One region of the Streptomyces sp. PH9007 genome, then DNA from elsewhere that is predicted to be linked to it. Evidence: riboswitches for the same ligand, from Rfam matches in the RefSeq annotation. Region 1 holds a riboswitch; the other holds the start of a gene.
The links. A riboswitch is a leader RNA that binds a small molecule or an ion and turns the genes downstream of it on or off. The one in region 1 is predicted to bind S-adenosylmethionine.
Positions count from the first base shown of each region.

Region 2: another riboswitch for S-adenosylmethionine. It lies ahead of ACTFAP_RS08185 (aminotransferase class V-fold PLP-dependent enzyme); the one in region 1 lies ahead of thrC (threonine synthase).

Region 1 is NZ_CM187440.1:3,653,199-3,658,089, forward strand. Features, by position in the region: gene ACTFAP_RS16750 (trehalose-6-phosphate synthase) at 1-1,426, opposite strand, end outside; gene ACTFAP_RS16755 (glucosyl-3-phosphoglycerate synthase) at 1,603-2,571, opposite strand; SAM riboswitch class I at 2,818-2,956, shown strand; gene thrC (threonine synthase) at 2,973-4,271, shown strand; gene ACTFAP_RS16765 (MoaD/ThiS family protein) at 4,268-4,546, shown strand.
Region 2 is NZ_CM187440.1:1,820,362-1,825,252, forward strand. Features, by position in the region: gene ACTFAP_RS08170 (ABC transporter permease subunit) at 1-390, opposite strand, end outside; gene ACTFAP_RS08175 (ABC transporter substrate-binding protein) at 387-2,072, opposite strand; gene ACTFAP_RS08180 (putative leader peptide) at 2,325-2,504, opposite strand; SAM riboswitch class IV at 2,522-2,640, shown strand; gene ACTFAP_RS08185 (aminotransferase class V-fold PLP-dependent enzyme) at 2,738-4,072, shown strand; gene ACTFAP_RS08190 (Fpg/Nei family DNA glycosylase) at 4,051-4,891, opposite strand, start outside.

The DNA of each region.
Region 1 (4,891 bases):
GCGCGGTCGCGGCCCGGGCGAGCCGCTCGGCCCGCGCCCGGCGTTCGGCCGCGGGCATCGTCAGGGCCCGGTGCAGCGCCTCTGCCGTGCCGGCGATGTCGTACGGGTTGACGAGCAGGGCGTCGTCGCCGAGTTCGGCGGCGGCGCCGGCCTCGCGGGACAGGACGAGGGCGCAGCCCTGTTCGGAGATCAGCGGAATCTCCTTGGCGACCAGGTTCATGCCGTCGCGGATCGGGTTGACCAGCGCCACGTCCGCCATCCGGTAGGCGGCCAGCGAGCGGGCGAAATCGTCCTTCACGTGCAGCACCACGGGCGTCCAGTCGTCCCGCCCGAACTCGGCGTTGATGCCCTCGGCGACCCGGGACACCTCGGCGGTGTACGCGCGGTAGATCTCCAGGTCCTGCCGGGAGGGGTAGGCGAAGGCGACGTGCACCACCCGCCCCTGCCACTGCGGATGTTCGGTGAGCAGCCGGCGGTAGGCCAGCAGCCCGCGGACGATGTTCTTGGAGAGTTCGGTGCGGTCGACGCGCACGATGGTCTTGCGTTCGCCGACCTGGGCGCGCAGCGCGGCCAGCCGTTCGTCCGCGTCGGGCCGGTGGGCGCGCTCGCGCAGGAAGTCGCCGTCCGCGCCCAGGCCGTGGACACCGAGCCGGGTGGTCCGGCCGTCGAGGGTGACGGTGAACGCGTCCGTTCCGGCCGTGTCCTCGGGCACTTCCCGTACCCGCGCGCCGAGCAGGTCGGCGCAGCAGTCGGCGAAGGCCCGCGCCCAGCGCCGGGTCAGGAACGCGGCGCGGTCCGCGCCGAGGATGCCCCGCAGCACCTGGCGGGCGACGGCGTCGGGCAGCACCCGGTAGAGGTCCGGGGGAGCCCAGGGGGTGTGCGAGAAGTGTCCGATCCGCAGATCGGGGCGGCGCTCGCGCAGCAGGGCGGGGACGAGGGCCAGATGGTAGTCCTGGACCAGCACCTCCGCACCCGGGGCGGCCTCGGCGGCCAGCGCGTCCGCGAAGGCGGCGTTGTAGCGCTCGTAGCCGGCCCACTGGCTCTCGAAGGCGCTGTCGTACACCGGCTCCAGCGGCGTCTGGTACAGCAGGTGATGGACGAACCACAGGACGGAGTTGGCGATGCCGTTGTACGCGGCGTCGAAGGTGTCCGGGGGGATGTCCAGCATCCGTACGGACTGGCCGCCGGTGTCGGCCGTCTCCAGGGTGCCGGTGCCCGCGCGGGCGGCGGCCTCGCGGTCGCCGGGGCCCAGCGCCGCGCACACCCAGGTGCCGGCCGCCGAGCCCAGGGCGGAGAGGCCGGAGACCATCCCGCCGCCGCCGCGCCGGGCGGTGAGCGTGCCGTCGTCCGCGAGGGTGTAGCTGACGGGGCCGCGATTGGACGCGACCAGGACCGGAGGAGCCTCGGAGACCTCTGCAACGCCCATGTCCCGACCCTAGCCACCCGTGGCCGGGTACAAACGTGCGCCCGGTCACCCTGGCGTGTCCCCTCCCGCGTCCTCGGCGCCGAGCCCCGGGGAGGGGTGCGCCACGGGCCGGGGTCCGGGCGGTCGTGCCCGGACCCCGGCCCGCTCGTCCGGCCGCGGTGGCCGGAACGCCGGTGCTACGCCGCCTGGCGGGCGGCGTACTCGGGGATGGTGGACATCGGGGGACGTTCCTCGGTGTGGATCGTGTGGGTCAGCGGTGAGAAGCCGCCCTCCGCCAGCCGTTCGAACTGCATCATGCCCTGCTGCACGGGGACGGGTCCGTTGCCCGGCAGCCGGCTCTGCGCGGTGCGCATGATCGCGGCCGCCATCCGGCCCAGGGCCTGGCCGTCCTGGTGACGGTGCTTGCGCACCCCGACATCCACCTGGCCGACCGCGTTCAGTCCGGCCAGGTGCAGGGTGTCGACGAGCAGGCCGAGTTCGACGCCGTACCCGACGGGGAAGGGCAGTTGCTCCAGCAGGGAGCGCCGCGCCGCGTACTCGCCGCCCAGCGGCTGGACGACACCGGCCAGTTGCGGCCAGTGCAGGTTGAGCAGCGGGCGGGCCACCAGCTCGGTGACCCGGCCGCCCTGGTGGGCGCCGGAGGGGGCGTCGCCCAGCGGGCGGTCGTACATGGCCTTGACCAGGTGCACATCGGGCTCGGTGAGCAGTGGCCCGAGGATGCCGGAGACGAAGCAGGAGTCGAACTCCCGCAGGTCGGCGTCGACATAACAGATGATCTCGCCGCTGGTGGCCATGAGGGAGCGCCACAGCACCTCCCCCTTGCCGGGGACGGTGGGCATTCTGGGCAGGATCTCGTCACGGTGGACGACCTTGGCGCCCGCCGCGGCGGCGACCTCTCCGGTGCGGTCGGTGGATCCGGAGTCCACCACCATCAGCTCGTCGATCAGTGGCACGGTTTCCATCAGGTCGCGGCGCAGCGCTTCCACGATGGTGCCGACGGTCGCTTCCTCGTTCAGCGCGGGAAGCACGACGCTGACGCTGCCCGCCGGGCCGGCCGCGGCTTTCGCGTCCAGCAACCGTCGCAGCGAGCGGTCAGCGGCAGTCCAGGACCGGCGGCTCAGCCACTCCTCAGCCTCTTCCAGCACGAATGTCGCTCCTGTTCGCTTCGACCATATAAGTCGGGTAGGTCAGGTAAGTCTTGTCTGTCGGATCTATCGGCAATGGCCGGTTATGGCCCTCATCGGTGGTGCCCAGTTCGGGCGGGAATATGTCTGTCTCCTGTTCGTCTCGCGGATCGGACGGCCCGAGCCATTGTCCGGGGCGTCCGTTACAGTCTCGGACAGTGCAGGTGTCCTCCGCATATCGGAGACGCTGCGCGGTCAACTGAATACAGCTCATCCAGAGGGGCAGAGGGAACGGCCCGTTGAAGCCCCGGCAACCCTTCCGCCGGTCTCGTAACGACGCGAGGCACCCGGTGGGGAAGGTGCCAATTCCGTCCTGTGGCGAAATCCGTCACGGGGAAGATGAGGAGAAGGGCCTCGTACCCATGCCTGTGCTCACATCGCACACCCCCACCACGCCCCCCGGCGGCTCCGCCGTCGATCTCGGGCCCGCCGTGGCACTCTCCTGTCGGGAGTGCGGGGAGCGTTTCCCCCTCAGCCCGATCTTCGCCTGCGAGGCATGTTTCGGTCCTCTCGAAATCGCGTACGATCTGCCCACCGGTGACCCCGAAGCGCTACGGGCCGCCATCGAGGCCGGACCGCACAGCATCTGGCGCTACGCCCCGCTGCTGCCGGTGCCGGCCGATGTCGCCTCCAAGCCCAATCTGAACCCCGGCGACACCCCCCTGGTCAAGGCCGACCGGCTGGCCGCCGCGCTGGGTCACGGCGGCGAGCTGTACGTGAAGGACGACTCGGGCAACCCCACCCACTCCTTCAAGGACCGGGTGGTCGCCAACGCCGTGGAGGCGGCCCGCGCCTTCGGCTTCACCACGCTGTCCTGCTCCTCCACCGGCAACCTGGCGGGCGCGGTCGGCGCCGCGGCGGCCCGGGCCGGATTCCGCTCCTGCGTGTTCATCCCGCACGACCTCGAACAGGGCAAGATCGTGATGGCCGCCGTCTACGGCGGCGAGCTGGTCGGCATCGAGGGCACCTACGACGACGTGAACCGTTTCTGCAGCGAGCTGATCGGCGACCCCGCCGGTGAGGGCTGGGGATTCGTCAACGTCAACCTGCGCCCCTACTACGGCGAGGGCTCCAAGACCCTGGCCTTCGAGATCGCCGAACAGCTGGGCTGGCGCATCCCCGACCAGCTGGTGATCCCGATCGCCTCCGGATCCCAGCTCACCAAGATCGACAAGGGGCTCAAGGAGCTGATCGCGACCGGACTGGTCGAGGACCGGCCCTACAGGATCTTCGGCGCCCAGGCCGAGGGCTGCTCGCCGGTCTCCCAGGCGTTCAAGGCCGGGCACGACGTGGTGCGGCCGGTGAAGCCGGACACCATCGCCAAGTCCCTGGCGATCGGCAACCCGGCCGACGGTCCCTATGTCCTGGACATCGCCCGCCGCACCGGTGGCGCGGTCGAGGACGTGAACGACGCGCAGATCGTGGACGCCATCAAGCTGCTCGCCCGCACCGAGGGCATTTTCGCCGAAACGGCGGGCGGGGTGACGGTGGGCGTCACCCGCAAGCTGATCGAGACCGGGCAGCTGGACCCGGAACTGACGACGGTCGTACTGAATACCGGCGACGGCCTGAAGACCCTGGACGCGGTGGCGGCGACCACCGGTCCCACCGCCATCATCCGTCCGAATCTGGACGCTTTCCGAGAGGCCGGCCTCGCATGAGTGTGACTGTCCGAATCCCGACCATCCTGCGCACCTACACCGGCGGAAGTTCCGAGGTGACCGCCGACGGCGGAACGCTGCGCGACGTCCTCGCCGACCTGGAGAAGAACCACGCGGGAATCGCCGCCCGGGTGCTCGACGACCAGGGCAAGCTGCGCCGTTTCGTGAATGTCTACGTCAATGACGACGACGTGCGCTTCGCCGAGGGCCTGGACACCGCGACGCCGGACGGAGCGGGCGTTTCCATCATCCCGGCGGTGGCCGGGGGCTGCTGACGACCGGTCGGCCCGGCCTGGCCCCGTCCCGTCAGGTCTACACTTGATCACATCTTCAACAACCGCCCCGAAGCTGTCCGCTTCGGGGCGGTTGGGCGTTTCCGGGGCGATAGAGTGAGTCCCGCGCGGGGCCGGCCCGTCCGATGCCGACCGCATATGAATTCACGACACTTCTCGACGGAAACGCGCGGCAATTCACTGCACCAATTGCCGGATCTGCGCAATAAGGCGGGCGAGAAACATTCATCTTTCCTCTGTTTTGCGCAATTTGCCCGTTTGGGCGCTCCAATAATTCTCCGCTCAATGGCCTGTTGCACAGGGCGTCCGTCCAGATACATTCAGCGG
Region 2 (4,891 bases), 1.8 Mb from region 1:
CGCCAGGGTGGCCGCCAGCGCGGCGGCCACCCCGAGCACGACGGTGAGCAGCAGGGACGCGGTGGCCAGTTGCAGGGTGGAGGGCAGGGCGCGCGCCAGCATGGCGCTGACCTCGTCCCCGGTCCCGAAGGAGGTGCCGAAGTCCAGGGACAGCGCGCGGACCACGAAGTCCGTGTACTGCTCGTACAGCGGCCGGTCCAGGCCCAGCTCGGTGCGGAGCGCGGCGGCCTGCGCGGCGTCGACGCCGACCGGGTCGCCGCCGCCGCCGGAGCGCAGCATGATCGACACCGGGTCGCCGGGGACGAGATGCAGCACCAGGAAGGAGAGGCTCAGCGCCGCCCACAGGACGATGAGTCCGTTGGCGAGCCGGACCAGGACGTAGCGGCTCACTGTGCGATCCACACCTCGTTCAGCAGCGGCTTGCCCTCGATGTCGGCCGCGAAGCCGCCGACCTTGGGGCCGAAGCCGTAGGACCAGTAGCGGTCGTAGACGGGGATGGTGTAACCCTGCTCGACGATGCGCTGCTGGGCCTGCTCGCCGATGGCCTGGCGCTCGGCGGGATCGACGGTGGACTGGAGGGAGTTGAGGAGGGTGTCCAGTTCCTCGTCCGGGTGGTTGTAGAGCATGCTCATCTCGGGGTGGGAGGAGCCGTAGACGAGGCGTATGACGTCGACGTCGGCGCGGCCCTGGCTCCAGGTGGTGAGGTCGCCGGGGAACTCGTCGATGGGCACGTCGGGGAGAGTGGCGACCGGGTCGAGGACGAGTTCGACGCCGATCTCCTTCCACTCCTGCTGCACGAGCTGGTGCTGTGCCTCGGCGTCCGGGGAGCCGGACTGGTAGGTGATGGTGAGGGAGAGCTTGTCGCCGTCGGCGTCGCGGCGGATGCCGTCGTCGCCGACGGTGTCGTAGCCCGCGCCTTCCAGCAGGGCGATGGCGGCCTCGGGGTCGTGCCGGATGTCCTCGGACTGGTCGGTGTAGCCGGGGGTGGCGGCGGTGACGACGCCGGAGGCCGGCTGCTGGGTGCCCTGGAAGATGGCGTCGACGATGGCCTGGCGGTCGATGGCCAGGCTCAGCGCGCGCCGCACGTCCGGGTCCTGGAGCTTGGGGCTGGAGGCGAGCGGGATGTACGGGATGGCGATGCCCGGGGAGGCGCCGGTGACCAGGCCGTAGCCGGGGAGGTTGGTCAGTTCGGCCTGGTTGGTGAAGGGGATGCCGTCGGCGAGGTCGATCTGGTCGCTGGTGATGGAGCCGTAGCGGACGCCGCCCTCGGGGACGACCTCCAGGACGATCTTGTCGAGGTGGGCGGCGCCCTGGTTGGCGGCGATCGGGGAGGCCCAGGCGTAGTCCTCGCGCTTGAGCAGCTCGACGGACTTCTCCGGGGTGAAGGAGCCGAGGGTGAACGGTCCGGAGGCGGCGAAGTCGCCCAGGCACAGGTCGGCGGGGTCGTTGCCGAGGGAGGCCGGGGAGAGCTGGACGAAGGAGGCGGTGGCGGTGGCCTGGAGGAACTGGGCGTTGGGGCCGTCGAAGTCGACGCGCACGGTGTACTCGTCGAGGACGGTCGAACCCTGGTAGCCGGCGATGAAGCTGCTGCCCTGGGGGGCGCGGGCGCCGAGGTCGACGACGGCGTCGAAATTGGCCTTGACGGCCTCGGCGTCGAAGGGCTCGCCGTCGGAGAAGGTGACGTCCTCGCGCAGGTGGAAGGTGAAGGCGCTCACGTCATCGCTGATCTCCCAGGAGGTGGCGAGCCAGGGCTTGATCTCCTTGGTCTGCGGGTCCTGTTCGGTGAGCTGGTCGCCGAGCTGGCGGCCGACGTTGCGGGAGGTGAGCTGCGGGCGCTGGCGCGGGTCGACGCAGTCGATGGTGTTGGCGAAGGCGTACTTCAGGGTGCCGCCCGCCACCGGTTCGCCGGAGGCGCCGGCGCCGTCCGAACCGTCGCCCGAGCCACCGCCGTTGGTGGTGCCGTCGGTGCCGCAGGCGGTGAGGGCGACGGCGATCGCGGCGATCAGCGCGGTGGCGTGGGCGGGGCGGGACATGCGGCGGCTGAGCCGTCTGGGCGTGGGCGAGGTGGCCACGGCGGAGGGTCCTTTCAGGACGAATCACCCGGCCGGTGGCGCGCGAAGGCGCGCGGCGGGACGGGCCGGGGTGAGGAAGGTGAGGTGGAGGGGGCCGGGGGCGACGAGCGGCGCCGCACGGTACGGCAGGGCGGGGCGGAGCGGGAGAGGGCACGGCAACGCGGTGCCCATCCCGCACAGAAGTCCCGGCGCGCCAGGGGCGGTTACGGGCGCGGCCGGGGGCCGGCGCTCACCGCCGCGCGGTGGGAGGAATCAGCAGCCCGCACAGGACGCCGACGTGACGCGGAGCAGGTCCACGTGTCGGCGCGATGTCAGAAGCGGCAGGGCTGGCATGCGGTAAATATCAGCCAACCCTCGGTGAGCTGTCAAGGCGGCGGTCATGTGCCGTGGATCTCGCGATATGGACACAAGGTGTTCATCGCCGATCGGCATGACATAGTCTGCGATCAGGTCACGAGTGACAGCGATCAAGGCCCCGGCCCGCTGTCCGGCAACCCTCCAACCGTCGGCGGGGTGCCCCGGGTGATGACCGGGCCGCAGGCAGCGAGGTCTGTGGCAAGCACGGTTCTTGAGGGAGTTCTTCCATGAGCACGCGAATGCGTTAGGGCGCACGCCCCCGACCCAGCCTGCCTCTGCCTGCCTTCAGCCTTTCCCGGAGCTTTGTCATGCCCACTGCGCCGATCGCCCCTGCCCCGAACACCGCCGACTGTTCCCTCCCGCACCCCCTCCCCCTCCCCGTCCTCGGCGACGAGGTCCGCGCCCCGCTCGCGGACGGCGGGGAGATCGGCTACGCCGCACTCGACTACGCCGCCAGCGCCCCGGCCCTGCGCGCGGTGTGGGACGAGGTCGCCGCGTACGCCCCGTACTACGGCAGCGTCCACCGCGGCGCCGGCTACCTCTCCCAGCTGTCGACCGACCTGTACGAGGAGAGCCGGGCGACGGTGGCCGCGTTCCTCGGCTGCCGCCCCGACGACCAGCTGATCTTCACCCGTTCCACCACCGACTCCCTGAACCTGCTGGCCGGCGCCCTGCCCGCGGGCACCCAGGTGTTCGTCTTCGAGACCGAACACCACGCCGCGCTGCTGCCCTGGGCGCACCACGGCCACCCGGTGACGTACCTCCCGGCGCCGCGCACCCCGGGGCAGGCCATCGCCACCGTGGTCAACGCGCTCGCCGACGCCGCCCCCGGGCCCAAGCTGCTGTGCGTCACCGGTGCCTCCAACGTCACCGGCGAACTGTGGCCCATCGCCGAACTCGCCACCGTCGCCCGCCGCTCCGGCGCCCGCACCGTCCTGGACGCCGCCCAGCTCGCCCCGCACCGCCCCGTCGACATCACCGAACTCGGCGTCGACTGGGTCGCCTTCTCCGGGCACAAGCTGTACGCGCCGTTCGGCTCCGGTGTCCTGGCCGGACGCCCCGACTGGCTGCGCGACGCCGCGCCGTACCTGGCCGGCGGCGGCGCCAGCAACACCGTCACCGCGCAGGACGGCGCGGTCGGCGTCGTGTGGAACGACAACATCTCCCGGCACGAGGCCGGTTCGCCCAATGTGATCGGCGCGTTCGCCATCGCGGCCGCCTGCCGGGCGCTGACCGACGCCGGGTTCGAGCAACTGGTGGCACGCGAAGAGGAGTTGCTGACGGCGCTGCGCTCCGGGCTGGCCACCGTCCCCGGGGTGCGGCAACTGGCGCTGTTCGGCCCGGACGCGCCCCGGGTGTCGGTGCTGTCCTTCGTCGTGGACGGCTGGTCCAGCGAGGAGTTCGCCAAGGCGCTCTCCGAGCGGTACGGGATCGGGGTACGCGACGGGCTGTTCTGCGCCCACCCGCTGGTCCGTACGCTGCTGGGCCCGGAGGGCGACGGCGCCCGGGCGGCCGGCTGCGACGGGCCGCTGAAGGCCATCCGGGTCAGCTTCGGTGTGGGCACCCCGGCCGAACACGTGGAGCGCGTGGTGCGCGCCGTGCGCGAACTGGTCGCCGAGGGTCAGCCGGTGGCGGCGGGCTGACCGCGCCCGGTGGCCCGGGCCGGCTGGCACACCGGGCACCAGAACAGGTTGCGGGCCGCGACCTCGGCACGCCGGACCGGGGTCCCGCACACCAGGCAGGGCAGCGTCGCGCGCCGGTAGACGTACACCTCTCCCCCGTGGCCGTCCACGCGCGGCGCCCGGCCCATGGCCCGGGGGGTGTGCTCCGGCCGCACCGTGTCGATGCGGTTGTTGCGCACCCCCTCGCGCATGAGCGGGATGAGGTCCTCCCACATCGCGTCCCACTCCGCGCGCTCCAGCGAACGGCCCGGCAGGTAGGGGTCGATCCCGTGCCGGAAGAGGATCTCGGCCCGGTAGACGTTGCCGACACCGGCGATGATCCGCTGATCCATCAGCAGTTCGGCGATCGTGGTGCGGCTGGCGGAGATCCGCCGCCAGGCGAGGTCGGGCTCGGCGTCCGCGCGCAGCGGATCGGCGCCCAGACGCCGCTGCACGGCCCCCTTCTCGTCCTGGCTGAGCAGCGCGCAGGTGGTGGGGCCGCGCAGTTCCGCGTACGCCTCGGCGGTGGCCAGGCGCAGCCGGATCTGCCCGGTGGGCGGCGGGGGCGGGCCGTCGCCGAAGGCGACCTTGCCGTACAGCCCCAGATGGATGTGCACCCACTTGCGCCAGCCCAGGCCCAGGAAAAGGTTCTTGCCGTGCGCCTCGGTCTCGCGCAGCACCTCACCGTCGATCAGGGCGGCGCCGCCGGCGAACTTCCCCTGCGGGGAGTCCACCCGCACCGCCCGGCCACCGAACCACTCGCGGTAGTCGGCGGCCAGCCGGTGAATGGTGTGGCCCTCG